3 regions of the Agarivorans sediminis genome follow, and region 2 is predicted to be linked to each of the others. Evidence: predicted binding sites of a transcription regulator. Region 2 holds the regulator's gene; each other region holds the start of a gene.

Region 1 (10,099 bases), 2.1 Mb from region 2:
GATTATGCTTAGCGATGTCTAGAAAGTTACTGATTGAGGTTTTTAAGGTATTTACCCTAATGCTTTTACGCATAGGTTGTTGGCAAATAGCTTTAAAACTGGCCAAACTCAAATCACTGGGCAAATCTTGTTCTATTCGCTCGATGAACTTAGCTGGAAAATTAATTGTTTTACTCAAAACGGATAAATACTATGGCTGGATTGATGGGCTCCATTGTAGCCATTTTTCATCATAAGTGGGCTGTAAATCGAACTTATCTTCACTCATGGCCACTTCCGCGTAGGGTTCTTCTTGAGGAGTGGCAAAGGCGATCCCACCGCTTAACAAGGTTTCCACTGAATCTAAGCGTATATTGGCACCACCTAAGCCCAGTTTTACGTCCATACCCGAAGCATTCCAAAAAACACTATTGGTTCTAACTAAGTGTCGGTATTTTGATTGGATAGATAGACGCGCTAGGATTCTTGAACCGTCTTTGGCTAATTTTGCATCGTCAACAGTACCCACTTGATACTGTTTATATAACACTGGACTACCAATTTTCAGCGAGCCAAAGTGGCTTGAGCTTAACCAAATATGTAAAGCATTTTTGTCGCTGTTTGGTGCCTGCTTTAATAAATTAAATTGCTGTAACGGTTGGCCTTTACCGGGCAGGGCATTGATAAAATCACCTTTGATTAAGGTGTCTACATTTTTTATTTCTGTGAGACTGATTGACGCGCTTTCTTGCCAGTAAACACTGCCGGTTCGCGCAAAATTACGGTAATAGGGATAATCTAACTCCGCGAATGCCTGTAACTCTGACAGGTCATCATTAAAGCTCAAATCGATCACTTTGCCAATCTGTTGCCCTTGGTATTTGATGGGCATATTTTTACGCAAGCCATTACTGTTTTGAGTCGTCAAGGTTATCGCCAGATGGCGTTTAGTGGCTTGTTGTTTGTTTTGGTATATTTGGCGGGTGCCTTCTTTGCCTAGCTCTTCAAATTGATCGAAGCTAACCCCACCTAACACTATAGATTTTAAAGATTCACTCGTTACCGATAAACCGTCTAAACTGGCTTTTATTTCGATACCTGAAGCATGCCAAAAGCGTGTGTTATCTTGAACTAAATGGCGGTAGTTTCCATCAATCGATAAACTGACTTCAATATCACCCTCTTTTCGTAGCTTATAGTGAATAACTTTACCCACCGGAAGCTTACGAAATAACACTGGGGCCCCTTCTCCTAAAGAGCCTAATTGCTCAGTAACAAAGGTCAGTTTAAGCGCAGAGCCGGCTTTTTCTTTAGATAGTAACGCGCCTTGACGGCTATCATGTAAAGTGAAAGAAGCCATCGTTGAAGGTTGAGTAGATTTACCGGGTATCAGCACAATGGGGGTATTAATAAAACCACTAAGACCGCTACTTTCTATGGTTAGGCCATCCATGTCAGCTTCTACTGAAACTGGGCTTTGGCTGAAGAAACGGCTTTGTAGACTTAACAAAGATGCATATTGTTGCTGGACATAGGCGTCAATTTCAAACTGTCGCTCTACCAAGCGAATGCCTGTTACCTTACCGATGGTTAAGCCTTGATAAACAATAGGGCTACTAATCGAAATACCATCTACTTTGTTGGTTTTCAACACCAGAGTGCGGCTACCCGTTGGCGCTTGAGACATCAACGACAAATTAAACTCAGCTTGCGGCTCTCCTTGTTCGGCTAATACTTCGATTTGTTTAGCCCCTAACATAGCGCTGAGGTTCTTAACACCACTTAAACTAATCTCTGGTTCAATCAACACTAGTTGGGTGGTGTTATTAAACAGATCTTCGTATTTTGGTTCTACCAAGGCTTTAGCGACAAAGTTATCATGGCTTCCACTGTTTTCTACTTCGGTAATGAAGCCAATGCTCGCGCCACGGTAAACAAGTTTACTGCGATTGGCCTGTAAACCAAATTGCTGGTCCATATTAATCAAGATAGGCTTGCCTCGATGAGAGTCTTTTAAATTTGGGAATAACCTAAATTGTTGACCTTTGTCAGCGGCCGTGGACTGGGTAGGGCTATCAAAACTTACCCCGCCAGAAATGACACTGGCTAAACTCTCACTGCTGATTTTAACGCCGTCTAAAGAGATGTCTGCGTTAAATCCACTCACGTTCCAGAACCGAGAGTCAATTTTAACTAAATGGGCAAATTGGGGTTTAATTTGTATATCAAATTCGACTTTCTGAGTATCTTCTAATTGAAAACGTTGAACTTCTCCCACTTTTATCTTTTTAAAATATACCCCTGAGCCAATATTTAAAGAGCCTAGGTCGTCGGCGATTAAGCGAATGTTTAGGCCTTTTCCGCCAATAATGTTTGGCGCTTCATTAAGCGCAACGAACTGTTCAGCGGGTTTACCTGAACCAGGATTGAGTTCAATGTAATTGCCTGATACCAGTGCATCCAAACCGCTAATTTCTGTAATCGACGCCTTAGGTGTCACTAACCAAAACTGACTATCTGTTTTTAATAGTTCTTCAGCTTCTCTTTTAATGTCTACCTTTACGATAACACCTTCAAGTTTAGGCGATAGTTCGATAGCTTTTACCACCCCAATATCTAATCCCTGATAAAAAATTTGGGTTTGACCAGCGGTAATACCTTTTGCACTATCAAACAAAATATCAATTTTAACGCCAGCCTCTGACCAAGCTTTAAACAGCAACCAAACGCCAAGTAACAAGGCAATGATCGGCAGTAACCAGATAGGAGATATCACTTTTTCTCTTTTGAATTCCGGAGCGCTAGCGTTGTTCAAGTTCTTTATCCCATATCAGTCGAGTATCAAAAGATTTAGCTGCAAATAAGGTGAGTATAACCACTACGCCGAATGCGGTAGCGCCGGGGCCAGCTTCAACCCCCACTAAATTATTACGTTCAAATACCGCTATCATAATCGACAGTACAAATAGGTCTAACATCGACCACTTGCCAATAATTTCGATTATCCTATAAATGACGATGCGCTGTCGATTATCTAAATTAATTCTATAATGCAGGCTAAGTAAGATAACGGCTAAGCCCACTAACTTCATCACTGGTACGACAATACTGGCAACAAAAACCACGATTGCAATCCCCACCATGTCGTCCTTTATTAGGCTGATAACCCCCGACATAATGGTTTCATATTGTGGCGCTCCTCGGGTGCTCAACACAGTGATTGGCAAAAGGTTAGCGGGGAATAAACCAATGGTCGCAGCAATAATAAAAGCCCAGCATTTCTGCAAACTGTGAGGCGTCCTGCTGTGCACTGCCATATGACAGCGATGACAGTGAGTCTCTTGTTGATTCATGGTCAGTTTGCAATGACGGCAAAGCTTTAAGCCTACTTGCTTAGCGGATGTGTACATATCGTTCCCAATACTCGGCGGGTTCTAAACGTTGAATTAACCGAGTCGATAACACTAACGTAATGCAGATACACCAAAGCCCATAACCTAAATCTATATCTGCATATTCGATCAGTTTGACCAGAGCCACCAAAAAGCTAACGATATACACCTCTATCATGCTCCAGTGAATTAAATCATCCTGAAAATGTAAAGCCGTGGCTAAGCCTGGTGACTTCCAACCAATAGAGAGCGAAAAAGAGGTGTAGGAAATTAAGCAAAACAAGATGATAGGCGCTAGAAAGCTGGCGATAACCACCGAAAACCCGACTAAATAATACCCGTGCTCTAGTAATAACACGGTCCCTCTAAGGATATTGGCTGAACTAGGAATGCCTAAAAAGGTAAAACTTAACAATGGGTAGGTATTGGCTAATATAACCATGACCAAACAACTTAATGCCAAGGCGAGCTGGCTAGAAAAACGAACTCTGCTGCCACGTGCTAAAACATGTTTACAGCGTGGGCAAACAAGAACATTTCCGGCACGGCAATGGGGACGAGTATCTACTAATAAATCGCAACTTGGGCAAATAGTTAGCTTTGATGATTCAACAGATTTCATAAGTTCATATATTAGCTTAATTAAATGACATTTTGTTGTATAAATTTGTTACTAGTAGTTTAAATCCGATTAATGCATAATCCCTGTATATAAAAACAGTAAACGGAGGCAGCAGTGGCTGTAATTATAAAATATGTCGTCGAACGTAATGGTGTAGAGAAAATGACATTTAGTTCAAAAAAAGAAGCTGATAGCTACGACAAAATGTTGGATGTTGCTGATCAACTAAGCTTGCTGATCAAACACGCTGAACCCAAAATAAGTGAACAACTAGCCGAAAACTTAGGTTTTTATTTGTCTTCACAAAGAAACGCTCTGCAACACATATTGAAGGGCCAAGAGTTTGACCCATCACTTATCGAGAAAGAAGAGGTATAAGTTGGAACAGCTGTCTAGTCGCTATATAACATTAGGCAAGCAGCTTGAAGCGCTGCTTGATAAAGAGCTACCCTATATTTCTAACTTAGCTAACTTTTCAGCTTTATTGTGGTTGGAGCTTGAAGACATTAATTGGGTTGGCTGCTACATCGCAAACAATGCTAATGACACCTTGTTCCTTGGCCCTTTTCAAGGTAAACCCGCATGCACCTCAATTAATGTGGGTAGGGGAGTATGTGGAGAGGCTTATGCGACACAAAGCACTTTGCGAATAGCCGATGTACATAAATTTCCAGGCCATATAGCCTGCGATAGTGCCAGCGAATCTGAGATTGTGGTGCCTTTTTATGTCAATGGACAAGTGTTTGGGGTTATCGACATTGATAGTCCACGCCTTTCTAGATTTGATCCAATTGACCAAGTTGGTATCGAGTATTTGGTCAAAGTGCTAGAAAATAACTTGTCAGAATTGCATTTTTAATGGCTTTTCAACATACGCTCACTATAATAGCCGAAATCAGCGCTGTAGCTGTACCAGTTAAGATGTATAAGAAAGGTCATCATGGAACAAACTAATAAACTGAAAAATAGCAAAGAAGTCATTCAATATTTGACGGCGCAATTCCCTAACTGTTTTTCTTTAGAGGGTGAAGCCAAGCCGCTCAAAATTGGCATTTTTCAGGATTTAGCTGAACGTCTTAAAGAAGACGAGAAAGTTAGTAATACTGTATTGCGCTCAGCCTTAAGACAATATACGTCTAGTTGGCGTTATCTGCATGGCGTTAAAGTTGGCTCTAAACGAGTAGACTTAGACGGTGTAGAAGGGGCTGAAATTGAACAAGAGCACGTTGAACACGCGCAAAAGACCTTAAAAGAAAGTAAAGACAAAGCCTTTGCTAACAAAAAGGCTCAAGCAGAGAAAGCAAAAGCTGCTGAGCGTAAACCAAAAGCAGAATTCAAACGTTCTAGTAAACCTAAGCCAGCTAATAAGCCTGCGGTCGAAAAGAAGCCGATTGAAAAGCTAGACAGTAAAGACTTGGTAGCAGGGAAAAATGTTCGCGTATTGGTAGGTAAAACGCCAATGCCAGGACAAATCGCTGAAGTCACTAAAGATGGCATAGCTGTTACACTTACAAGCGGTATGTTGGTTAAAGTGAAAGCCGAACATATTGTTGCATAAACGAATTTAGCAGTGAGATAGGTGCCTATGAAATTTTTGAGCGGTCTGTGGTTATTCTTTTTAACGCTTAGTTACTCTACATTGTTGTTCGCGCAATCCCCTCAATTGGGTCAGGATGCGCTACCAACATTAAGTCAACAAAGTCAGCATGCTGCGGCAGCTAGTCGAATTAGCAAAATTTATACACGTTCTCACTACCGAAGCATTCCATTCGATGATGAGTTATCAAGTGAAATCTTTGATAAGTTCATTCAGCAATTGGACGGTAACCGCAGTCTATTCTTAGAAGAAGACTTGAAAAGGTTTGAACACTATCGCTACAGTTTAGATCAAGACATTCCTAACGGTCGTTTAGAGCCTCTCTACTCAATGTTTGATTTGTCCCTCAAAAGACGCTATCAACAATTGGTCTTCTCGCTGCAACAGCTCGACGAGCCGATGGACTTTACTAAAGACGAAGAGTTTCAATACGATCGTCGAGAAGCGAATTGGCCTAAGACTCAAGCTGAAATTAAAGAGCTCTGGCGTTTAAAAGTAAAATTTGACGCGCTAAACTTGAAACTGGCGGGTCGTGAAGACGACAAAATCATTGAAGTGTTAACTAAGCGCTACAACAGTGCGATAAAACGCTTAGTTCAAACCGACAGCGAAGACGTTTTCCAAACGGCTATGAATGCTTATTCTCGCAGCATTGAACCACACACCAGCTACTTATCTCCTCGTAATGCAGAACGTTTCCAAATGGAAATGAACCTCTCTCTAGAAGGGATTGGTGCGGTTTTACAGGGTGAAGACGAATATACGGTTATTCGAAGCCTGCTACCAGGTGGACCAGCAGCATTAAGCAATCAGCTTGGTCCAGAAGACAAAATAGTCGGCGTAGCGCAGGGTAAAGAAGAGCTGGTTGATATTATTGGCTGGCGTCTCGACGATGTGGTTGATTTAATCAAAGGGCCTAAAGGTACTACGGTTAGACTAGAAATTTTATCGTCAGGCGGAAAAGTTGACGGTAAAACAAAAATCGTTGACATTGTTCGCGATAAAGTTCGCTTAGAAGACCGTGCCGCGAAAAGTGAAGTGATTGAGATAAACGGCAAAAAAGTAGGGGTGCTCAACGTACCTAGTTTTTACGTTAATCTTAGTCAAGACGCTGACGTTGAACTACGTAAATTAGACGAACAAAACATTAGCTCGTTAATTGTAGACCTACGCGGTAATGGTGGCGGCGCATTAACTGAAGCAACCGCATTAACAGGTTTATTCATCCCTAGTGGCCCTGTTGTGCAGGTGCGAGACCAACTAGGTCGTATCAGTGTCAATCCTGATAATAGCAATTCAGTTTCCTACAGCGGGCCAATGGTCATTCTAGTGGATCGTTACAGTGCTTCAGCTTCAGAAATTTTCGCCGCTGCTCTACAGGATTATGGAAGAGCCATTGTCATCGGTGAACAAACTTATGGTAAAGGTACTGTGCAACAACACCATAAATTGAGCCGACTGTATGACATGTACGAAAATGAAACGGGTTATGTGCAGTACACCATCGCTAAGTTCTATCGCATTAATGGTGGTAGTACTCAACATAAAGGCGTAGTACCAGATATTTCATATCCATCGGCTTTACTTCCAGAGGAAACAGGCGAAAGTGTTGAAGACAATGCCTTGCCTTGGGACAAAATAAAACCCGCTAAATATAGTCTGTTAGGGGATGTAAAACCGTTTGTTGAACCGCTAGAAAAAATGCATCAGCAGCGCATCGCTACCGATACAGAGTTTCAGTACATTGTTACCGATATCGCTGATTACCAGAAAGAAAAAGACAGAGTATCGGTTAGCTTAAACGAACAAGCACGTATTGCTATACGCGATAAAAAAGAGCAGAAACTGCTTACCCGCCTAAACGAGCGTTTATCAATGTTAGGAATGGAGCCAGTAAAAGACTTAGACGACGCCCCTAAAGACCTTGAATTTGAAGACGCGTTTCTTACAGAGGCAGCGGCAATTGCAGTTGATTATCTTGAGCTAAGAAATCCAAGTTAAGCACTACAGCTTAATGCAATACACAAAAAAGCCAGCTACTGCTGGCTTTTTTATTGGTTATTCTGTCTAGAGATCAGCTATTCAAAACCTTATTCACACAAGGCCGCGATAATTGTTTGCTGTAGCTTTTTAACTTCTACCACTCGCACAGAAACTGTGTCACCGAGATTGTATTGCAGATCACCCGTAGCAATATAACCTAACTCACTCTCAATCGTTAACTCTTGATCCTTGGCGGCTAATTTAGTCTTAGGGATAAATGCAGGCGCACCGCTAGCCAATAAGCGTACATTTAATCCGCCACGGTTAACATTCGTGATTTCTGCATCTAAGCAAGTTGTAGCATCTTGCTCTGCAAAATATTCACAATACAAGAAGTTTGCCATTTCACGCTCAGCAAACTTATGGCGTTTACGATACTCGCTTAAATGCTCAGTTAGCTGTTCTGTTAAAGGTGAAGATGGTTGTTCGCCCGCAAGTGCGCATTTTATTAAACGGTGATTTAATAAATCGCTGTATTTTCGTATCGGAGACGTCCAAGTGGCGTACTTAGCCTCACCTAATCCAAAATGCGGTAAACACTGCTCACTGTAAATACCAAAATTGAAATGGCGTTTTACTAATTGGTCTAAGCGTTTATTGTTTGTCGCGAGGATGGTTCGTCTAAGCTGACAAAAATACTCAAGGTCGTAAAGTTGGTCTTTGTCGGCAGTAATATCAAATTTAGCTAATAACTCGATAAGAGAATCCACTTTCTCTGGCTTAAATCCAGAGTGGCAGGCAAACACACCGAAGCCTAAATGCTTATCCAGGTATCGACCACCGCTAACATTGGCTGCAATCATTGCCTCTTCAACCATTCGGTTGGCTGCGCGTCGTGCTTGGCAAACAATATCAATGACCCGGCCTTTATTGTCCAATACAAAGTCGTAATCTGATTGGTCACCAAACACAGAAGTGTTTTCGGTACGCCATTGGTGACGTTGTTGACTCATTTTTTCTAGTTCGCGCAAAGCCAGTTGTAGAGCTTGGTCCTGACTAAACTCTTCGTTGTTCTGCTCTAAAAAATTTGAGACTTGAGTGTAGTTGAGTCTATGTCCTGACTTAACGGTTGCTAAATAAAAGCGTGCGTCGTCTAGTAACTCACCGGATCCTGTAATGGTCATTTCACAGACCAGAGCAGGGCGCTCTTGCCCCGCCAACAGCGAACACTTTTCATTGGCTAATTTACTAGGCATCATTGGAACGGTGCGAGCAGGAAGATAGAGAGTAAAGGCCCGTTTTGCGGCCACCGCTTCAAGAGCGCTGCCTTCGGCTAAATAGGCGCTTGGATCGGCAATGGCTACCTTAAGCGACCACCCTTCATCCTTAGCAACAATAGATACCGCATCATCCATATCTTTGGTGCTTTCACCATCGATGGTGAAAAACAATTCGTTGCTGATATCGCGGCGTTCTGCGCTGGGGTCTAGCAAACTCAGTTCGGCTTCATATTCCGGCTGGTCCCACGCTAATTGATGCTTAGCCGTGGTCGCTTTCCATCGAGCAAAGCTGTCATCGTTTTCAGCTACATATTCGAAAATTTCAGCTTGGAAATGCTTTTCTTTTAGGGCGTGTTTAATCAGCCTAGCTTTAACCCAATCCCCTTCTTTTATAGAAAAACCACTGTCTTTAATGACTTTTGCGTTAAGGGCTTGATTAATTAAAGGATGGTCAACGATAACTTTAGTACGACTATCAACAAACTTTACCCGTGCGATAAAAGTATCAAGGGCCGCCTCGATGAGTTCTTCTGGCTCTGCTGCTTCTTTTCCGTTGCTTTCTCTAACAACCGCACTGATCCGGTCACCATGAACCAACTGCTTCATGAAGGGAGGGGAAATAAAATAGCTTTTTTTATTGTCAGTCTGTAAAAAACCAAAGTTTTTATCGGTAGCTTTAACAACACCTTCAACCGTTGGAATCGTCTCTCTAATTTGCTGCTTTAGCTGGGCTAATAGAGGGTTATCTTTAAACATAAAGGGTTCCATCAATAATAGTGAAGGCACTATACCCAAAGGTTTATAGCTATTCTAGCGAAACAATGCTGGTTTGTTAGCTTTAGCTCAGGCTACACTTGCTAACAAATTGTTAATCCGAAGGATAGGGATGAGTAAAGATCAAGATAAGCATCAACAACGTCAAGAAAAGTTAAAGCAAAGTGTTGATGAAAAGGTGGCTGAAGCTTCCATCGAAAAAGGTTTGGTATTGGTTATTACCGGTAATGGAAAAGGTAAATCTACAGCCGGCTTTGGCAATGTTGCTCGCGCTACCGGCCACGGTTTTAAGGCGGTAGTTGCACAATTTATCAAGGGGGGCTGGGAGTGTGGTGAGCGTAACTTGTTAGCCAATAACGGGGTAGAATTTGCGACCATGGCCACCGGATTCACCTGGGAAACCCAAAATAGAGAGCTAGATAGCCAAGCCGCCCAAGAAATTTGGCAACGCTGTAAACAATGGCTAAGTGAT
Region 2 (10,099 bases):
AGCATAAGCCTCACTTACTGGCATGGGGCTTAAAAGTTATCTTTACTGATAAATATTTACTTGAAGAAAACAAAAAGAGGAGACGCCCGTTTATTATATTACTTTTGGTGGAAGGCTTGTTCTGCTTTGAGAAAAAATTACTTTGTTGAGTTGAAGATAATCGGTAAGAAAGAGACTTTCTATACTTTTTGTCAAAATAAATGAATAAATGGGGCCGCTCTGGGGCAGAGCCACCTTAGCAGATTCTTCGTACTTGATTAGGCAATGCACTGGCTGTGAAAAGGTAAACCGCCCTGCAGTTAACTATAGATGAGTAGGTTCGCTGGGGAACCCACCCTCTGGAGTCACGGTTACTTTAGTATCAGAACTTACATGCCTAGTGTTTTATTCATTTGAAGCTGGTTGAACAATACTTTTAGCGCCAGCCTAGATGAAGAAACTTATGCAGCGTTTGCTTGAGTTTTCAAGATGCCGGTTGGCGGTGTGCTGTTGGCTTTTGATGCTGCGAGCAAAATAGAAACAAAAATGCTTAATGCGCCACACAGCTGCAGCCAGGTGAGTGATTGTCCTAACACTATATAGCCAAGCACCACAGCCGACACACTGCTTAACAGCCCTAAAAATGACACTGTAATTGTCGGCAGCTTTTCAATACCACGAAACCATAACGAATAGGCGAGCACCGAGCCCATGATACTCAGGTAGCTATACCCAGCAAGGCTTTTAAGGCTTAGTTGGCTAGGTAAGCCCTCAATTGACCATGCCACAGGTAGCAGCATTAACCCGCCCAATAGCAGTTGCCAACCGGTAAAACCCAGTAAGGTCATTCCTTTTGGTCGGCCCCAGCGCTTGGTCATTACTAGGCCATAAGCCATGGTGACGGCCCCTAACATGCCCATTAAAATACCTTGGGTACTCAATTCAGCTTGATTGTTTACTACCAACAAAGCGATACCAGCTATGCCCATCAAGCCTGCCACCATCTGCTTTATGCTTAACGCACTGTTTAGCAAAAAGTAGCTAAGGGCCATGACTAGCAGCGGTTGAATCGACATAACAAGCGCAGCCATCCCCCCGGGTAGATGTGTGGCGGCAAAAAACAAGCAGTAAAAAAAGAACCCAATATTTAGAAAACCAAGTACCAATAGGCGAGGCCACCAATGCCCACGCGGCAGTGTTCGGGTTAATAGCACGAGCACTATGCCAGCAGGCAGTGCGCGTAACATGGCTGCGGTTAGCGGGCTATTCGCCGGCAATAATTCTGTGGTGACCAAATAAGTACTGCCCCACACAATGGGTGCAATAGCGGTAAGTGCCACTGTGCTGAGGGTTTCACGTAGTGTCATAACGGTTTGCCATGCTTAGTTATCTTTCAATAATGTATCTTTTCAAAAAGACACTTTGTGAAAAGTAATAGAATTTTCACTTTTATTCAAGTATCTTTTCGAAAAGATAGTTAATTAGGCATTATCGATGAAGGATCCGGTAGACAACATTTTGCAGCAGTGGGGCAAGGTAAAGCCCGATATGGACTGCTCTGCAATGGGCATTATTGGGCGTTTACGGCAAGTAAATGCTATGTGGCAAAAGCAGTTAGACGGGGTGTTTGAGCAACACAATTTAAGCAGTATCGAGTTTGATATATTAGCAACACTGCGCCGTAGCCAAGTGCCTCTTACCCCTACCGAACTCTACAAAACCTTAATGTTGTCATCGGGCGCAGTGAGCACTTGGATTGAGAAACTGGTTCAGCGTGGCTTAATAGAGCGGATTGCCAGCCAGCAAGATCGCCGAAGCTGCAAGGTAAAGCTCACCGAGCAAGGCACAACAGAACTCGACGAAGCCCTCGATGCCCATATTGTAAACATGGATATAATGTTAAATATGTTCGACGCAGAAGAAAAAAATCAACTAGCGGCCTTGTTGAAAAAGGGCTTACTCGCTAACGCGTAGCCTGAGTGTTCAGTACGGTTGTTACCGTGCATGAGCCACTGCAACCGAATGGACGTTACACGCATCATTGTCTGCTTCAATGTAGAAAGAGGCGTTATCAAAGATTTATTTTACTTCGTATCTCAGTAACACTTCATTATCCAGTACGACATTAGTTGACCAAATAAAACTGGCCCCTGCACCGCTGAATTTTTCAATGAAATTCATGTAGGCCTTTTTGTTATTTACACCTATTTCATCTTCTGAATATAAGGTTGCTTGAGGCCAAGAGCTTGAATCAAATTCTTTTGCCATCCAATTGCTTGGCGTTGCCCAATGGGCAGCGTAAGCATGCTCACCATGATCTGTACCCTCTGTAGTACAAGTCTCTGATAGACGTTTGTTTTCAACTTCTGTCAGACAGGCTAGATCGTAAATGGGCGCGGTATAGAATGTTTGAGCTTGCCAATCTGAACCTGTCACCGTTCCATCACTAAAGCTTGCAATAAAGCCACCGTCACCAGGGTGATAGGCCTTTCCACGGTTATCTTCAGTACCCAAACCTAAGTGTTCTTCCCAATCAATGACTTTTACTGCAATCGTATAAGGCTTTTTAACTTTAAACTTCACAATGCTAGAGTTAAAGGGGGTGAACGGTACGGTATCTACCGCTACAAGCGTGCCATTGATGTATAACTCAAAGTAGTTGTCAGCAAAGATATAGCCTGTGATTTCTTCACCGTCAGTATCGACCACCGCGACGGGTACAGAGGCTTCGTCTACGTTAGCAAGGCTTTGCGGGGTGATGCTTGCGCATTCTTCGTATAAGTCGATAGCTTTTGGTGCTGTAGTAAAATGGTTTTTAGCTGGAACCGTCCAAACTGTCCCTTCTGAAGCGGTAATCTCACCGATACCTGCAACTCGGCTACGGCCGTTTTCACACTCAAATATATTCGATTCCAAGGTGTGAGCAGCACCTTGCGTAATACTTGCTGAACCACGGTAATCGCTGATAGTTCCACTGGACGCTATACCCGGTGCTGGTGAGCACCCTGTAGCCAGTAAAATGACCGATGAAAGGGCGATAACTTGATTTTTTTTAATGCTCATTGAGAAAATATCCATAAGGAAAAGATGGCTTAAGCGTAGCGGTAACATAAGATAGCGGCAAAATTTGAACGCCTATTTTTCTAACAACTTGCGTAGAGTCGCGATTATTTTGTTCTATGAGGCAGCGTGTTAACTCATTATGCCCCCAAGTCGCTTAGATCATAAACGCTATGTGGTAGCTAAGCGAACCTTTCAAGCAAGTTTTTGGTTACTTATTAAACCTATGTACCCTTAATTTTTCTACTGTTGTGGACAAAGCGCTGTGCTTATACACATATAAATTGTGATTCCTTCTTTCCACAAAGGCTTGCATTCTTTTGTGCTGATGTTTTTGTTATTTTTCGAGCTAGGTGGCTGATACAGCTTAGGAAAGGTGATAATCTGGGTTTTATCAAATGTATGTTAATAGGAAAAATCCCTTGTTTAAACAAGGAATTTTTCCTATTAACAAGCTGTTATACGAGTAAAGGATGAGTCGATGTATCAAAATTTAGCTAATGCCACATTCAGAATAGAATGCCATGGTAGCTCGGGTAGTGGTTTTAGCTTTAGGGATGATAAAACAATCCTTACGAACCACCATGTTATAGAGAATCACATATCCAGTGGCAATCCTATCTTTGCAGTAACAGAGTCGGGTCAAAAACTAAGAGTTACGTTAAAAAACTATTCTCACAAATCAAAATATGACTTCGCTGTGCTTGAGCTTGTTGAGCCTTTACCTGATGGTAGGATAATCCTTCATCCGGAAGAACCTTGCCAAATACCAAGAGGTAGGAAAATTTTATTTGCAGGTTTCCCACATGGAATTCATGACTTATTAGTTCATGAGGCTATTATCTCAGGGCCATCCAACAGCCATGCTTTCTACATTGATGGTTCAGTTAATGGTGGAAACTCAGGAGGTCCAATCGTCGATTGTGAAACAGGAAGTGTTATAGGTATAGTTACTCAGCGGAGGTTTTTAGGTGGTGATTCTTTACAAGCATTAGGCCAGCCAATCGCAGAACTATCATCTCATTGCCAAGCAATTGCTAATAACGGTTCTGTTAATATTATGGGCGTCGACTTTGGGCAATTCGCTAACTTAATTGCTAATGGTCTAGGTGCTATAACAAGCGTCCTTGAAGCGAATGCAAATACAGGTATAGGTATCGGCTTTAAAATAGATTTTGCTAATCAAGAATGTATAAATCCAACAAAAAACAATACGGTTCCAACCTTAACAGGTGTTGCAAGAAACGCTCAATGTCCATGTGGCAGCGGGAAACGCTATAAAGAGTGTTGTGGCAAACTCGTATAACGAATAAGAATAGGTGTCGCGCAGCCGACACCTTATTCGGGTGTTGAACAAGCCCGATGCTCCCTTCTATAGTCAATAACGGTGTTGAGGTTGGCGGGGTCAAGGCCTTGTTAGTTTTCGCAAGGCGAGTTTGGCTAAGACGGGGTGAACGGCGTTAAGCCCTTACCCGTTTGGCGTAGTGCTAAGTTGTTATTTTGTGTGTATTTTCATCCTCATGTTAAGCCCTGCCATTATCCTTATACTGTTCGCCTTTCGGCTAGCTCGTTCGGCTTATGCCTGTGCAGTGCATGGGGTGTTGGCTACAAGGGCATAGCTGAGTAACGACATTGTTATTGTTGTCGGTTTGGATCGCGATGTGTATTGAAGCAACAGCAGCCCAATGTAAAAAGCCCAACGTCATAAACCACACAAAGATGACTAGCCAAGTCTTTGTATTTTTTGATAAGTTTGTTGATAGAACGAATATTGGTGGGAATGGTGCCTTGGAACACAGGCTCATCTCTCGAATTATCAACACAATAAGCGGCATCTTTGGTTTCTTTGTGAACATCTGGTCCAATAAAAAACGTGCTAGATGTAGACATGTCGATCTCCTGTTCTGTTAAGACTTTGCATCTAACAGTGTGGCTCTAGTTTGACTAACCCACGATAAACGCAGGAGGTCGGCACTTTCACCGGGGATCATTATGTCTAGGTGATGTCAGATGAAAAGTATGATGCTTCGAGTGGCTTTATTTTTCGTTATCCTTCCGTTGACTGCATGTGGTAATTTTGCAGTGATTGATTTAGCTGATAGCAACGGTATTACTGATAGCGCCATTGAAAATTTTTGCAGTGATAATGGCTTGGTTCAGGATAAAAAGCCTTGGATACGAAGTTATAACCGCTGGGCTAACAGCCCTCGTAACGAGTTGTTGAGATCTTGGAGTGGTGAGTATGAGGGGGAGGCCGTCATGCTTGTCGAACTTAAGAGAGATGGGAAATATATCTTAGTTGTTGATGTCCAATATGCGCACGAGCGGCCAAATGAGGTCGCGAATCATATCGTAGGTCGGTTAAAGCAAGCGGGAGTTAAGTACGATATCGTGATTGAGTATAAGAGTTTTCTACGGCTGTCATAAATGAATTACCTAACAAGCGGTTGTTATCGCCCCGTTGGGGCTGGGACGGCCTTTCCGCTGCTTCGCAGCTCCAAGTCCGCCCCAAAACCGGGCGTTAACTCCGATCTAACCGTACTGAATCTAATCCGAACCACCGATATTTGAGCTAATAACGTAACACGCATTTGTCCAAAAATGAGTTAGCTCGGCTGTTCGTATCCGTCTATTACTCCAACCTCTACTTATTTGTCACGGGTGTCACGAAATATCGGGTGTAGTTTCAACGTAGCGGAAAGCATTTCAATGAAACTGAAACCTACACTATAGCTTGATCCTAGATAAAACCTTGCTTCATCGCTAATGCTGTATATACTAACAGTGTGCTGTATAAACTTACAGGTAGACTATGAAGCCCTTAACGCCCCGTCAGACCGAAGTGTTTGAACTTATTCAACGACATATATCAGATACAGGTATGCCGCCTACTCGTGCCGAGATAGCTAAAGAGCTGGGTTTTCGCTCGGCCAATGCTGCCGAAGAACACCTACGAGCCTTAGCGAAAAAAGGCGCAATTGAAATGATCCCTGGCGCCTCTCGTGGGATCCGCATTGCCGATGCCTATTTGTCTACACCGGCTGCTAATCAACAACCTGAAGAAGCGGGTTTACCGCTGATTGGGCAGGTTGCCGCTGGCGAGCCTATTTTGGCGCAAGAGCATGTAGAGTCTCACTATGCGGTTGATGCTAATTTATTTAAGCCGCACGCAGATTACTTGCTACGTGTGCAAGGGATGAGCATGAAAGACATTGGTATTATGGACGGCGACCTATTGGCGGTGCATAAAACCAGCGATGTTCACAATGGTCAAGTGGTGGTAGCCCGCTTGGAAGATGATGTCACGGTAAAACGTTTTGAGCGCGATGGCAAAATGGTTTATTTGCACCCTGAAAACCAAGAGCTCAGTACCATTGAGGTAGATTTAGAGTATCAGAGCATTGAAATTGAAGGCTTAGCAGTCGGCATTATTCGCACTGCCGATTGGATGTAAGCTTAAGTTTTACAATAGTTCCCGCATTTTAAAGCCCAAATCAATTTGATTTGGGCTTTTGTCGTTATCATCACATCTTTTATCTCTCGCAATAAAAAAATAAACATTTTATTTACAATTCCATAACTTAAAGGTTAATTTATAAGCAGTAGGTTGTGTTTAGCGGTTGCAACCTGTTGGTTCGGGGTGGGAGTTATCCCTTTATTCGCAGCCACTTCCTGATTTGGGAAGTTGTTGTCGTTGGCTACTAGCAAAGGAGAGCGCTGTGGGCCGATGGATACAGCTATTACTGCTGACATTCTTTACGTCGCAAGCATACGCGGAAGAAATGTCATTCAATTTACGTCCAGGTGTCACCTCAATAAGCGAGCAAGTCTATGGCTTGCACATGACAATTTTTTATATTTGTTGTGCAATTGGTGCTCTGGTGTTTGGCGCAATGTTTTGGGCCATTTTTCATCATAGAAAATCTAAAGGGGCCGTTCCGGCTCAGTTTCATGAAAGTACCAAAGTCGAGATTATTTGGACGGTCATCCCTTTCGTTATTTTGATTGGTATGGCGATCCCTGCGACTAAAACCTTACTCGCCATGGAAGATCCCTCCGATGCAGACCTAACGATTCAAGTTACCGGCTCGCAATGGAAGTGGCACTACAAGTACTTTGACCAAGAGTTAGAGTATTACAGTGTACTGGCATCTGATTGGGGCGAAGTGAACGGCAAGCTGAGCAAACGCGCTAATTATCTACTCGAGGTTGATCGGCCCTTAGTGTTGCCTGTGGGTAAGAAGGTTCGCTTCTTAATGACCTCTGAAGATGTTATTCACTCTTGGTGGGTGCCAGACTTTGCGGTTAAAAAAGATGCTAATCCAGGCTTTATTAACGAAGCGTGGACGATTATCGATAAACCGGGCATCTACCGCGGCCAATGTGCAGAGCTATGTGGTAAAGACCACGGCTTCATGCCCATTGTAGTGATAGCCAAACCGCAAGCAGAATACGATGCGTGGCTGGCTGAAGAAGAAGCCGCTTATCAAGCCAAACAGGCACAAGAGCTTGCATTAGTGGCGATGACCATGGAGCAAGACGAGTTGATGTCTCTGGGCGAAAAAGTTTATGAGAAAAGCTGTGCTGCTTGTCATCAGGTTAATGGTGAAGGTTTGCCGGGAGTATTCCCTGGGCTAAAAGCTAGCCCAATCGCCGTGGGCGACGTGAGCAAACACATTGATGTGGTGGTAAATGGTGTGCCGGGTACCGCGATGCAGGCCTTTGGTAAACAACTGGGCTTAAAAGAGTTGGCGGCGGTGATTACCTATGAGCGAAATGCTTGGGGTAATGATACGGGTGATCTAGTGCAGGCCAAGGATGTTGTGGCCGTGCAGAATGCAGCGCAGTAGGGAGAGTAATAATGAGCACGATTAGTGAGGTTCATGCAGAGCATGACGACCATCATCACGCCCCTCGCGGCTTAATGCGCTGGGTTTTAACCACTAACCACAAAGATATTGGCTCGATGTATCTTTGGTTCGCCTTTGCCATGTTTATTACTGGCGGCGCGATGGCGATGGTGATTCGGGCTGAGCTATTTCAGCCGGGGTTACAATTAGTTGAACCAAACTTCTTCAACCAAATGACTACCATGCACGGTTTAATTATGGTGTTTGGTGCAGTAATGCCAGCATTTACAGGTTTAGCGAACTGGCTGATACCTATGATGATTGGTGCGCCAGATATGGCATTACCCCGGATGAACAACTGGAGCTTTTGGATCTTACCGTTCGCCTTTACCATGTTGTTAGCGTCATTATTTATGGAAGGTGGCGGCCCTAACTTTGGTTGGACCTTCTACGCGCCGTTGTCTACTACCTACAGCCCTGATAGTACTGCTCTGTTTGTATTTTCGGTTCATATTATGGGGATTAGCTCGATTATGGGGGCGATCAACGTGATTGTTACCATTATGAACTTGCGCGCTCCGGGTATGACTTACATGAAGTTGCCGCTGTTTGTATGGACATGGTTTATTACCGCATTTTTGTTGATTGCGGTGATGCCTGTATTGGCAGGGGCGGTCACCATGGTATTGACCGATAAGTACTTTGGTACTTCCTTCTTCGATGCTGCTGGTGGCGGAGATCCGGTGTTGTTCCAACACATCTTTTGGTTCTTTGGTCACCCTGAAGTGTACATTATGATTTTGCCGTCGTTTGGTATTATCTCGGCGATTGTTCCTGCCTTCTCGCGTAAGAAGTTGTTTGGTTATTCGTCGATGGTTTACGCCACCGCGTCCATTGCCGGTTTAAGTTTTGTGGTATGGGCTCACCACATGTTTACCACGGGGATGCCGGTGCAAGCCGAGCTGTTCTTCATGTACGCCACCATGTTGATTTCGGTGCCTACAGGGGTAAAAGTCTTTAACTGGGTTGCCACAATGTGGAAAGGCTCAATTTCTTTTGAAACCCCCATGTTGTTTGCTATCGCCTTTATCGTGTTGTTTACCATTGGTGGTTTCTCGGGATTGATGCTGGCCATTACCCCGGTTGACTTCCAATACCACGATACCTATTTCGTGGTGGCGCACTTCCACTATGTTCTGGTTACTGGTGCCATATTCTCGATTATGGCCGCGGCCTATTACTGGCTACCTAAATGGACCGGTAAAATGTACGACGAAGGTTTAGGCCGTTTGCATTTTTGGTGCTCGCTGGTGTCGGTAAACGTGTTGTTCTTCCCAATGCACTTTTTAGGTCTAGGGGGCATGCCACGGCGAATACCTGACTACGCACTGCAGTTTGCTGACGTGAATGCGATTGTCAGTATTGGTGGCTTTGCCTTTGGTTTATCACAGTTTATTTTCTTATACATGGTGATTAAATGTATTCGTAGTGGTGAGCCTGCGCCAGCCAAACCTTGGGAAGGTGCAGAAGGGCTAGAGTGGGATAACTTACCCTCACCCGCGCCTTACCATAGCTTCACCACTCCACCGGAGATTAAGTAACATGCAAGGCCATCGCCGCTTAGTGGTGCGACTACTGATTGTAGTGGTTGCCATGTTCGGCTTTGGCTATGCCTTAGTACCTTTGTACGACGTATTTTGTAAAGTTACTGGTATTAATGGCAAAACGGCTAAGCAAGCTAGCGAAGTGAGCATGAGCACCGATGAACTGCGCACCGTGACCGTAGAATTTATCAGCTACGTACCGCAGGGGTTAAATTGGAAATTTGGCCCTAAAGTTAATCGGGTCAAAGTGCATCCCGGTGAAACGCTGCAAGTGGACTTTAGTGCCACTAATCAAACGGCTAAGCGCTCAACTGTGCAGGCGGTGCCGTCGGTTAGCCCCGGCTTGGCCGCTAATCATCTTAAAAAAGTCAGTTGTTTTTGTTTTGAACAGCAAACGCTGGCGCCTGGTCAGCAACAAGACATGCCGTTATTTTTCTACGTTGACCCGGAGTTACCCAAAGATATAAACACATTAACCTTAGCTTACACCTTATTTGCCGTAGAGGGCGTTGAGCTAAATGAATCGAAAACCGCACAAGCGAGTGCAGAGGGAGAGGTGAGCAATGACGCAGCCTTATGATAAGTATTATGTTCCTGCCCAAAGTG
Region 3 (10,099 bases), 1.1 Mb from region 2:
TTTTGCTGACAATGTTTGCATATTAGTGATGGTTTCATTTTTCTTTTGCTGCTTGCTCACTAACATTTGTTGGTGTCCATGTCCGGCAACTTGCGGAAGGTGAGTGACACATAGTACCTGACATTGCTTACCCAACTGGCGAAGCATGCTGCCTACTACAGCAGCTGTTGGGCCACTAATACCGACATCAACTTCATCAAAAATGAGGGTAGGGGTTAAAATGCTGGCCGAGCAGATAACCTGAATGGCTAAGCCAATACGGGATAGCTCACCGCCTGAGGCGACTTTTTCGATGGCCTGCATCGGCTGACCTGGGTTGGTTCTTACTAGTAGTTCAACGCGGTTAATACCATTAGCATTGATAAACTGCTCGGCATCACTGTGAACTGAAAACTCACATTGTGCTTTGGCCATACTGAGTTTATGTATTTCTTTAGTGATCAATTTACTGAGACTATTAGCAGCACGTTCGCGACTTTTAGATAGTTTATTCGCCTTGCCAAGATAGTGTTGCCATGTTTTTTCAATTTCTTCGGCAAGGTGCTCAAAACGTTCGCTTTGTTGGCTCATGTGATTGAGCTGGGTGTGTAAGTTTTGATGCAGCTCAGGTAATAACTCAGGGGTGGTTTGATGCTTCCTGGCTAGTTCTAGGGCGAGGCTGAGGCGTTGTTCTAACTCGGCAAATAACTCAGGGTCATCGTCTAGCTCTTCACTGTAATGGCTAAGTTGTGATGTGGCCTCTTCAACTTGTATTTGGGCTTCGTGCAGTAGGTTATTGATGGCGTCTAATTTGGGATCTAACTCCAGTAGCTGACTGGTGGTTTTACAGGCCTGAGCCAGCATATCAAGCACATTGACTTGTTCGTCATGGCCCAGCAACTGAGTAAGCTGGTAGCTGGTTTGTTGCAACTCGGTACTATGTGATAAACATTGGTGTTGCCGCTCAATGCTTTGGTATTCGCCTTCTTGAAGGGCAAATTCGTCTAACTCTTTCACTTGGTATTCAAGTAGTTGTCGCTGAGCGGCGAGTTCTTTCTGCTGTTGTTCTGCTAACTCTTGCTCGTTACACAGGCCCTTCCACATTTGGTAGGCTTGTTTTACTTCGCCTATTAACTGCGGATGAGCGGCATATTGGTCGACGATAGAAAGCTGCTGGCTAGGTTTTAGCAGCAGTTGATGTGCATGCTGGCCGTGAATGCTGATCAGGTATTGGCCTAAGCTCTTAAGTTGTGCCAAAGGTACAGCGGTGCCATTAATATAAGCTTTAGAGCGGCCTTCTTTAGTGACTACTCGACGCAAAATGCATTCGTCGTCACTCAGCAGCTCATTTTGTTGTAACCACAATTGGGCTCGCTGATTGGTACTTATATCAAATTGAGCGCTGATTTCAGCTTTGTCGGCATCTTGCCTAACCATTGATGCTTCGGCGCGATTACCTAAACACAAGCCTAGTGCGTCAATCGCAATCGACTTACCGGCACCGGTTTCGCCAGTAATGGTGGTCATACCTTGATGTAAGTCGAGTTCAAGAAATCGAACAATCGCAAAATTTTGTACGCTTAATTGAGTGAGCATTTCCATACCTGTTTATTCATACAGTTGCTGTATAAATATATAGTTCTATTTTTGAGCTTGCAAGCTAAAATTCAAAACTGATTGTTTTTTATCCTATTTTTCGGTTGCTTGTACCTTCACATTTGTGTCATAAAAGTAGTGCATGTTTATCATTCGAGCGATGTATTCAAACCAAGCAACTTGGTTTACTACTTAACCCTATAAATACATGGAAGAATATTATGTTGAATAAACGTTTAACACTGAGTGCTTTAGCGCTTAGCATGGGTGCAATTGTTAGCGCACAAGCCAGTGCAGAAACCTTACGTCTACTCACTTGGGGTGGTTACGCCCCACAAGAAGTGATAGAGCTGTTTGAAAAAGAGACGGGCATCGAAGTGAAGGTGACCAAATCAAACAATGAAGACATGATCTCTAAGTTACGTGCAACAGGCGGCTCTGGTTTTGATTTAGCCCAGCCTAGCCAAGACCGCATTACTGGTGTTCAACAGCAATTCGGCATTTATCAGGCTATTGATCTAACCCGTATTGAACAGCAACAAATGATTACCTCTATGTTGGACGCCACTAAGAAAAACACCGCAGTAGGCGACCAAGTATTTGGCGTCCCTCACGTTTGGGGAACCAGTGGCTTAGTGGTGAACGGTGAAATGGCCAAAGATGTCGCTGATTATACCGACTTATGCCAAGACAAATATAAAGGCAAAGTGTCTTATCGTTTGAAGCGTCCAACTCTGATTGGTTTTGCTTTCGCGTTGGGAGAAGACCCATTTGCTGCTTATTCTGACCCTGCAAAATACCAGCAAATATTGAATCAAGTAGAACAAAAATTGGTCGAATGTAAGCCTATCGTTAAAGCTTACTGGTCTGGCGGTGATGAGTTAATGAACTTAATGCGCTCAAATGAGGTGGTTGCGGCCATGGCTTGGGATGCTGGTGGTTGGAAGCTCAACCGTGACCAACAGAATATTCAATTTGTTGCACCTAAATCTGGGGCTCTTGGGTGGATTGACACTTTTGCTATCCCAAGAAAATCAAAGGCGGTTGATGCGGCTTACCAGTGGATCAACTTTGTTATGCGCCCTGAAATAGCGGCAAAAATCACCGAGTCTGCAGGTAATTTCACTGCTTCAAAAGGATCGGATGCTTACGTTAACGAAGTGGCTAAGGCCCAATTTAACGCCAGCTTTTCTAGTGATGATATCGACAACATCAAGTGGTATCCGGCTGTACCTGCGGGCTTAGAAGCCATGGAAGGTAAGGTATTAGATCGCGTTCAAGCGGCAAAATAAGTGTATGGGGCCAACCGGCCCCTTTAAATTTCAAAGTGAGTTTTTATAGTGGCAAATGTTAAATTTGATCTGGAATGTGAAAGTCTCACCAAGCAATTTTCTGACTTCACTGCGGTTGATGGCTTAAATTTCAATGTAGAAGCGGGATCGTTTTTTTCTATTTTAGGACCGTCCGGTTGTGGCAAAACAACGTTGTTGAGAATGCTAGCAGGCTTCGAATCGCCCAGTAAGGGCGAGATTAGAATTCATCAACAACGGGTCAACGAATTAGCGCCTAATAAACGCCCAGTGAATATGGTGTTTCAGCATTTAGCACTCTTTCCCAATATGAACGTGGCCGAGAATATCGCTTACGGCTTAAAGCGTCGGGGGGTTAAGGCCGCTGAACGGCAAATTAAAATCAGTGATGTACTTAGCCGAGTTGGCTTAGACGGAAGCCAAGATAAACAGATTTCACAGCTATCAGGCGGCCAAAAGCAACGAATCGCTATCGCGCGTAGTTTGGTATTAGAGCCAAGCTTGCTATTGCTTGACGAGCCTTTGGGCGCCTTAGACTTAAAGCTTAGAGAAAAAATGAAGGTTGAGCTAAAACACCTGCAACGAGAGTTTGGTACCACCTTTATTTATATTACTCACGACCAATCAGAAGCTTTGGTGATGTCTGATAAAGTCGCAGTGATGAATAATGGCCGTTTTGAACAGGTTGCCAGCCCACAGCAGCTCTACTTTCAACCCGATACCGCCTTTGTGGCCAAATTTGTGGGACAAACTAATCAGTTATCAGCGGTGGTATGTGAACAGCGCCAAGCGAAGGCTTTATTAAAAACCGCGCGTGGACGCCACTTGATCGTGGAAACTAAAGTACCGCAAATTGCCAAAACTACGGTGAACATTTTTGTTCGACCTGAAGTTATCGGTATTGCTAAGGCAGGGCAAGATATTCAAGCTGATAACCAGTTTGATGTTGTTGTTGAAGAGTGTTTATTTGATGGCGCGAGTTCTACTTTAATGGTTCGAGATACCCATCATAATGAGGTCTATCAAGTTGCCCCAGGCGCAAATTTGGCGCTGCATAACATCAGCGTGGGCAGTTTACTGCGCATCTATTGGAATGCCGAGCAAGCAATGTGCATTGTAAAAGGAGCGAGCAGTGAAAGCTAAAGGCCTAGGTTTTTACTTGTTATTGCTGCCATTTTTATTGTGGTTTGTATTGCTGATTGTGTTGCCACACATGCAAATGCTTGAGTTATCTTTGATTAAACGAGATTACGCAGCAGGCGATAGCGTGGGTGGCTACCAATATCAACAGTTTTTTGGTGAACCACTGTACTGGCGCACCCTAATGCGTACCGTGTGGATGTCCTTATTAGCTACCTTCATCACTTTGTTAGTGAGTTTTCCAGTGGCATTTTTCATTGCCAAAGTGGCGAAGGGCAAATCAAAACGCTTGTTATTACTGACTTGTTTATTGCCATTTTGGGTCAGTGAGTTAGTGCGTACTTACGGCTGGATGATTCTGCTGCGAGAGTCTGGAGTGATAAGTAAAGGGCTTATGGCCTTGGGGTTAACCGAGCAACCTATCGAGTTTCTGTATAACGATGTAAGTATGTTAATCGGTTTGGTTTATACCTCGATGTTATTTATGGTGGTGCCGCTGGTGAGTACCTTAGAAGGTCTAGATAAAAGCTTGATTGAGGCCGGTTATGACCTAGGCGGAAACGGTTGGGATGTTACTCGTTCCATTATCGTTCCTTACGCGATGCCTGGCATAGTGTCTGGTTGTATTATGGTGTTTATGCTGTGTTTAGGTAATTACCTCACCCCAAGGTTATTAGGTGGGAAAGACAGCCTGTGGTTTACCGAGCAAATTTTCACCCAGTTTATCACCCGCTTTAATTGGGAGTTAGGGGCCGCTTTTGGTGTGATCTTGTTACTGGTATCCTCGTTTGTTGTGGCCCTAGGCTTGAAGCTTAGTGGTCAGTCGTTTAGCCGAACATTGGGTCGATAGGGGGATTTATGTTACATCAACTGCGCGGTCCGGCTAAATCGCTTTACCAATTTTACATGGTCGGTTTTTTAGTTTTTTTGGCCTTACCTTTAACCATTGTGGCAATCTTTGCTTTCAATGATAGTTTGTATCCAGCCCTGCCTTGGCAAGGTTTTACCTTAGATTGGTTTATCGGCCAAACCGAACCTAAATTAGGGATTTTATATGATGACGGCTTGCTTTCTAGTATTGGGGTGAGCGCTTCAATTGCTTGCTTGGTAACCCTCGTGTCTATTGTGTTGGCTACTGCAAATGCCTGGTTGTTTGTTCGCTTCGATTTTCCTGGGAAAAACTGGCTATACATTGGCTTATTGCTACCGCTGGTCATTCCTGGCGTTATCCTTGGGGTTGCCATTTTGGTGGCCAGTAGTAGTTTGGCAAATAGTATTGAGAATACCTTTGCTTGGGAATGGGAATGGTTACGACCCGGTTTTAGCCTAGTGGTGATTGGCCAAGTGGCGTTTATCACTACTATTTCAACTTTAGTTATATTAGCTCGTTTACGTAAATTTGACTTTAGTTTAGAAGAAGCCGCGTTAAATTTGGGAGCAAGTTCTTGGGTTGCTTTTATTACCGTAGTGTTGCCGTTTCTTACCCCTGCCTTACTTGGCGCCGGAGTGGTGAGTTTTCTTATGTCTTTTGAGAACTTCAATACCACCTTGATGTTAGTTGGCTCTGACGCCCCTTTAACTATTGCCATGTATGACCGTTTACGCGAAGGCTCCACGCCGGTGCTAAATGCGGTATCACTATTGTTAATGCTTGGCTCTGCACTCATCGCTCTGATATCCATGCTGTTTGATAATGAGCAAAAAAACAACACTTAGTAAATTCGATAAAACAGCAGCTATTTGGTTATAGCTGCTGTTTTATTGTGACTTTTAGATTATTTGTAGCCTTACTGTAGCCAACTTCATTACTTATCGCTATTCAACTTTTCTCGTGATATAACGACCTGTTTTCTGTAGGGAGTTAGGAGTAACAGGTGAGCACTGGAAATAGCAACGCTAAAGCGTTTATTGTTTTGTTAGCGGCAATGATGTCTCTGGTGGCATTATCTGTAGATGCGATGTTGCCTGCACTGGTAGCCATTGCAAACGACTTCAATTTACCGCAAGCCACTCAGGCTCAATGGACCATCACTTCTTTATTTATTGGCTTGTCGATAGGGCAATTATTTTATGGCCCTTGGTCAGATGCAGTTGGCCGTAAGCCGCCAATTTATGTAGGTTACTTGCTATTTATCAGCGGTAGCATCATTTGTATCTTATCAGAGTCTTTTAACTGGCTAATCGTTGGGCGCGTTTTGCAAGGTATGGGGGCGGCTGCACCGCGAATTATCACCATGGCGTTGGTGCGAGACAAATTAAAAGGCGCCGAAATGGCGCGTATTATGTCGGTGGTGTTTTCAGTATTTATTGTCGTGCCGATTTTAGCCCCTGCTGTGGGTCAGTTAATTCTGAGTGTTGCCCATTGGCGCTGGATCTTTGGTATGTTGTTAATCATGGCGGTATCCACTGGTTTTTGGTTCTTTTTGTACCAAGAGGAAACCTTAGTGGAAGACAAACGCCGACCACTTACAGTAAAAAGCTTTGTTGAAGGTTTGAAATTCCTCTTGGCTGAGCGCACCGCGTTGGTTTATACCTTGGTATCCGGTGTGGTTTTTGGTGGTTTTATCGGTTACTTAAACAGTGCCCCTTTAATATTTATACACTTATACGACCAAGGCGACAATTTTGCTTTGTTATTTGCTGTTGCTGCTTGTGCGGTGGGCGTAGCTTCACTGGTCAATGGTCGCTTAGTGCTAAAGTTAGGCATGCGTAAGATGATTAATTACGCTTTATGGGGCTTACTGCTACTAACGGGTCTATTTTGTATCATATTGTTGGCTAATGCTGGTGTACCGCCGTTGCTGATTTTAATGGCCTATTTGGTGCCTGCTTTTTTCTGTATTGGTATCTTGTTCGGTAATTTAAATTCTATAGCCATGGAACCGCTTGGTGCCATTGCGGGCATGGGCTCAGCTTTTGTTGCCTTTATATCAACGTTGGTGGCCATTCCAATTGGTAGTTTAATCGGTCTAAGTTTTAACGATACTTGCTATCCGGTAGTGTTTGGTTTTTTATTTGTGGCGTTATTTAGCTTAGTGGTAATTACTTTATTTGACCGAGTTCCCTGGCAACAAAACAAAGCATAAACTTGCGATGTTATATCGACAATAGTTGCACTTAAGATGGCAGAAAATGACGGGGTTAAACGTCTAGAGCGAGGTGTTTAAAGACTTCTTCTAGTTCCGTTTCTCCTTCAAAACGAATACCTACAGATAGGTGGTCGATTCCTTCACGGCTTTGGCTTTTCACTTTTCCCTCGACGACCGCATCTTTGTCGGGGTGACCCGGAAAGCGAATATAGATAAATACATCTTCTAACAGCAGCTTGCCGTTACTCGCAGGCCAAGCGAGTTTAAAGCGACAGCCTCCAGCAGATAAATCTAAGATGATCCCATCGAAACTGAGGCTATCTTCAATTTGGTGATCGCTCACTGACGATCGGTGAGTCATGGTCGCCGGAACTCGAATGCTAACCCGTTGCTGTTTTCGCAGACTAAAACGTTCGATTTCAGAGGGGTATTTTACAAATAGAAGGTGTTTGGGCGACTTAATTATGTCTGTGATGATGCTGCGAAAGGCGATACATTGACCGGCTTCACCTTCAATTATTGAGCGAATAATACAAGCCATCCCTTCAACTAATACATCACCGTGGCTTTGTTGGGCAGTTTTGGGAACCGCAAAAATTAGAAAATTACCGTCATCAACGCCGATTAACCGGCATTTGATACGCACATCACCTGCTTTAACAAATTGCACATCGAGAATATCGCCAAAAGAAAGTTGGCGCATAATTTCAACAACTAGTTGACGCTGTTTAACCAGTGGAGAGGTAGTTGTGCTCAATGATTCACTTCCCTGATGCGATGATAATTGTAAGGCTTAGATTAAAACAGTCTGCTGCCCCAGCCAAGTTTGGTTCGTAATATTTTAAAGTAATCATAGTTCTCGGGGTGAACCAGGCGCAAGTGATTTGCTTGTCTTCTTATAATTACTTCGTCTCCCGGTAGCACCGGGAGTGAAACGTGGCTATCGCAGCTCACATTCATATGTTCGCTGTTGTCGTAAGATAGCTTAAGTTTCACTTCACTTTGGCTATCAACCACAATCGGCCGAGAGCTTAAAGTATGCGGGAACATGGGCACTAACGCTATCGCATCTAAATTAGGGGTGAGAATAGGGCCTCCAGCTGAAAGTGAATAAGCTGTAGAGCCAGTAGGGGTAGTGATAATCAAGCCGTCGGCACGTTGGCTAAGCATAAAGTGATCATCAATATATACTTCAAACTCCAACATGGTGGCGACTTTATCGAGGTGAAGTACCACTTCATTGACGGCGCTATTGCAGCTTTTTAGCGTATTATGACGCATCACTCTTGCTTCTAATAGAAAGCGATTTTCAGTGACAAATTTGCCTTGTAGCACTTGTTGCAAGGGGTGTTCAAAATCATCTGGATCTAAATCGGTAAGGAAGCCTAAGTTTCCACGGTTGACTCCAATAACGGCAATATCGTAACCGGATAAAACACGCGCGGCTCCCAGCATATTACCATCGCCGCCCACTACAATGGCTAACTCGGCTTGCAGCCCTAAGTCAGTAATACTGACTAAGTTAAGCCCGTCAATGTCTAGTTGTTGGCCGGTTAGCTCTTCTACTAACACCGTATAAGACTGTTGAGTAAGCCAATGGTATAGCGCGGTAAGGGTGTTGTTTGCACCCTCATGATGTGGTTTTCCGATTAACCCAATGGTATTGAAAGCTTTAGTCATAACTTATTGATTTCACTTTGTGTTATCGCTGATTATAGCGTGTCCATTAAGAACTCAGCTAGTTTTATCGCGTCTATCACTTGAAAGCATCTATTTGATCCCCATAATATGCAACAGATTAGAGTTATTTGTGAAGAATTACGGAGACCCTGCATGAGCAGCGAGCAAAATAAAGCGCAATCAGAAGAAGTTGTAGTAGAAAACGAAGTAGAACAGCAAGTTGATGCGATTGAAGCTGAGCTAGAAGCTGAAATGGAAGCAGAGGCAGACGCTGAATCTGTGGGTGAAGAGATCAGCGTTGCTGAGTTACTAGAGCGTTTGGCGACTGCTGAACAAACGGTTGCTGAGCAAAAAGATGGGGTAATTCGCGCTAAAGCTGAAGTTGACAATATTCGTCGTCGTTCTGCACAAGAAGTTGAAAAAGCCCGTAAGTTTGCCTTAGAAAAATTTGCCAATGAGCTGTTACCTGTCATCGACAATATGGAAATGGCTTTATTACATGCCAACCGTGAGGATGAGGCCTTGTCATCGATGATTGAAGGGGTAGAGCTTACCCTGAAAACCCTTATCGATGCAGTTAAGAAGTTTGGTATTGAGGTCGTATCGCCGCAAGATCAAGCTTTTGATCCCGCTAAACATCAAGCAATGGGCATGCAAGAGGTAGAAGGTGTGGCACCAAATACTGTGGTAGCCGTTCTGCAAAAAGGCTATGAACTGAATGGCCGTTTATTACGACCTGCAATGGTAATGATCTCAAAAGCTGCTTCAGTAGATACCAGCGCTTAATCAAGCTATTACGATGTTAAGGGCCTGTAGGCCCTTTTTTTGTGCCTTTTATTGAACATTATTAGGGGAGTAAACTTAAGTGTTCAGCTAAATGGTGAGGAATTGACATACTTTTGTTTAAAATTTTGACCTCTAAGCATTGCCTATGCCATTGTTATAGTCTGAATAAGTATTGTTCGTATTGGCTGGAGGGGAGTTGTAGTAATTCATGGAACAGCTCGAAATTTTTGATATTCCCAATCCCTGTCGTGGTATCTGTCAATCCAACAGCCGTGGGCTTTGCATGGGGTGTTTTCGTAGTAGAGAAGAACGTTTCTCTTGGCAGAGGCTGAGCCCTGCAGAGCAGCAAAATGTGTTGCGTTTAAGCAAGCAACGTAAGCTGTACTTTATTCGTAAGCAGCGCCAACTATTGGCAGACAAAACACCACAAGACGCTCCTCAAGCTGAACTCCCGTTCGATGACTAGCTGCTGGTCAGATCAGTGTTTCGCAGGGTAATGCTAGCAGTCGCCGAGCGCAT

Evidence for each region. Region 2 encodes LexA, which represses DNA repair genes until DNA is damaged. Its sites were predicted from a motif close to TACTGTATNNNNATACAGTA; they were not measured.
Region 1: a site for LexA is predicted at 4,075-4,094, ahead of M0C34_RS10145 (YebG family protein). Genes of this name have one in related genera too.
Region 3: a site for LexA is predicted at 1,582-1,601, ahead of recN (DNA repair protein RecN). Genes of this name have one in related genera too.

The regions. Positions count from the first base shown of each region.
Region 1 covers NZ_CP096670.1:2,219,903-2,230,001, reverse strand. Annotated here, with positions in the region: gene rsmF (16S rRNA (cytosine(1407)-C(5))-methyltransferase RsmF) at 1-178, opposite strand, end outside; gene M0C34_RS10160 (MlaD family protein) at 191-2,755, opposite strand; gene M0C34_RS10155 (paraquat-inducible protein A) at 2,781-3,389, opposite strand; gene M0C34_RS10150 (paraquat-inducible protein A) at 3,373-3,993, opposite strand; gene M0C34_RS10145 (YebG family protein) at 4,108-4,371, shown strand; gene M0C34_RS10140 (GAF domain-containing protein) at 4,373-4,852, shown strand; gene proQ (RNA chaperone ProQ) at 4,934-5,551, shown strand; gene prc (carboxy terminal-processing peptidase) at 5,579-7,591, shown strand; gene M0C34_RS10125 (exoribonuclease II) at 7,681-9,609, opposite strand; gene cobO (cob(I)yrinic acid a,c-diamide adenosyltransferase) at 9,740-10,099, shown strand, end outside.
Region 2 covers NZ_CP096670.1:162,060-172,158, forward strand. Annotated here, with positions in the region: gene M0C34_RS00780 (EamA family transporter) at 441-1,346, opposite strand; gene M0C34_RS00785 (MarR family winged helix-turn-helix transcriptional regulator) at 1,474-1,953, shown strand; gene M0C34_RS00790 (hypothetical protein) at 2,059-3,042, opposite strand; gene M0C34_RS00795 (trypsin-like peptidase domain-containing protein) at 3,521-4,345, shown strand; gene M0C34_RS00800 (hypothetical protein) at 4,675-4,929, opposite strand; gene M0C34_RS00805 (hypothetical protein) at 5,050-5,466, shown strand; gene lexA (transcriptional repressor LexA) at 5,852-6,493, shown strand; gene coxB (cytochrome c oxidase subunit II) at 6,822-7,889, shown strand; gene ctaD (cytochrome c oxidase subunit I) at 7,901-9,490, shown strand; gene M0C34_RS00825 (cytochrome c oxidase assembly protein) at 9,492-10,073, shown strand; gene M0C34_RS00830 (cytochrome c oxidase subunit 3) at 10,057-10,099, shown strand, end outside.
Region 3 covers NZ_CP096670.1:1,251,993-1,262,091, forward strand. Annotated here, with positions in the region: gene recN (DNA repair protein RecN) at 1-1,575, opposite strand, end outside; gene M0C34_RS05630 (extracellular solute-binding protein) at 1,797-2,867, shown strand; gene M0C34_RS05635 (ABC transporter ATP-binding protein) at 2,916-4,028, shown strand; gene M0C34_RS05640 (ABC transporter permease) at 4,018-4,875, shown strand; gene M0C34_RS05645 (ABC transporter permease) at 4,884-5,741, shown strand; gene M0C34_RS05650 (multidrug effflux MFS transporter) at 5,900-7,111, shown strand; gene M0C34_RS05655 (flagellar brake domain-containing protein) at 7,167-7,871, opposite strand; gene nadK (NAD(+) kinase) at 7,913-8,794, opposite strand; gene grpE (nucleotide exchange factor GrpE) at 8,948-9,580, shown strand; gene M0C34_RS05670 (DUF1289 domain-containing protein) at 9,789-10,046, shown strand.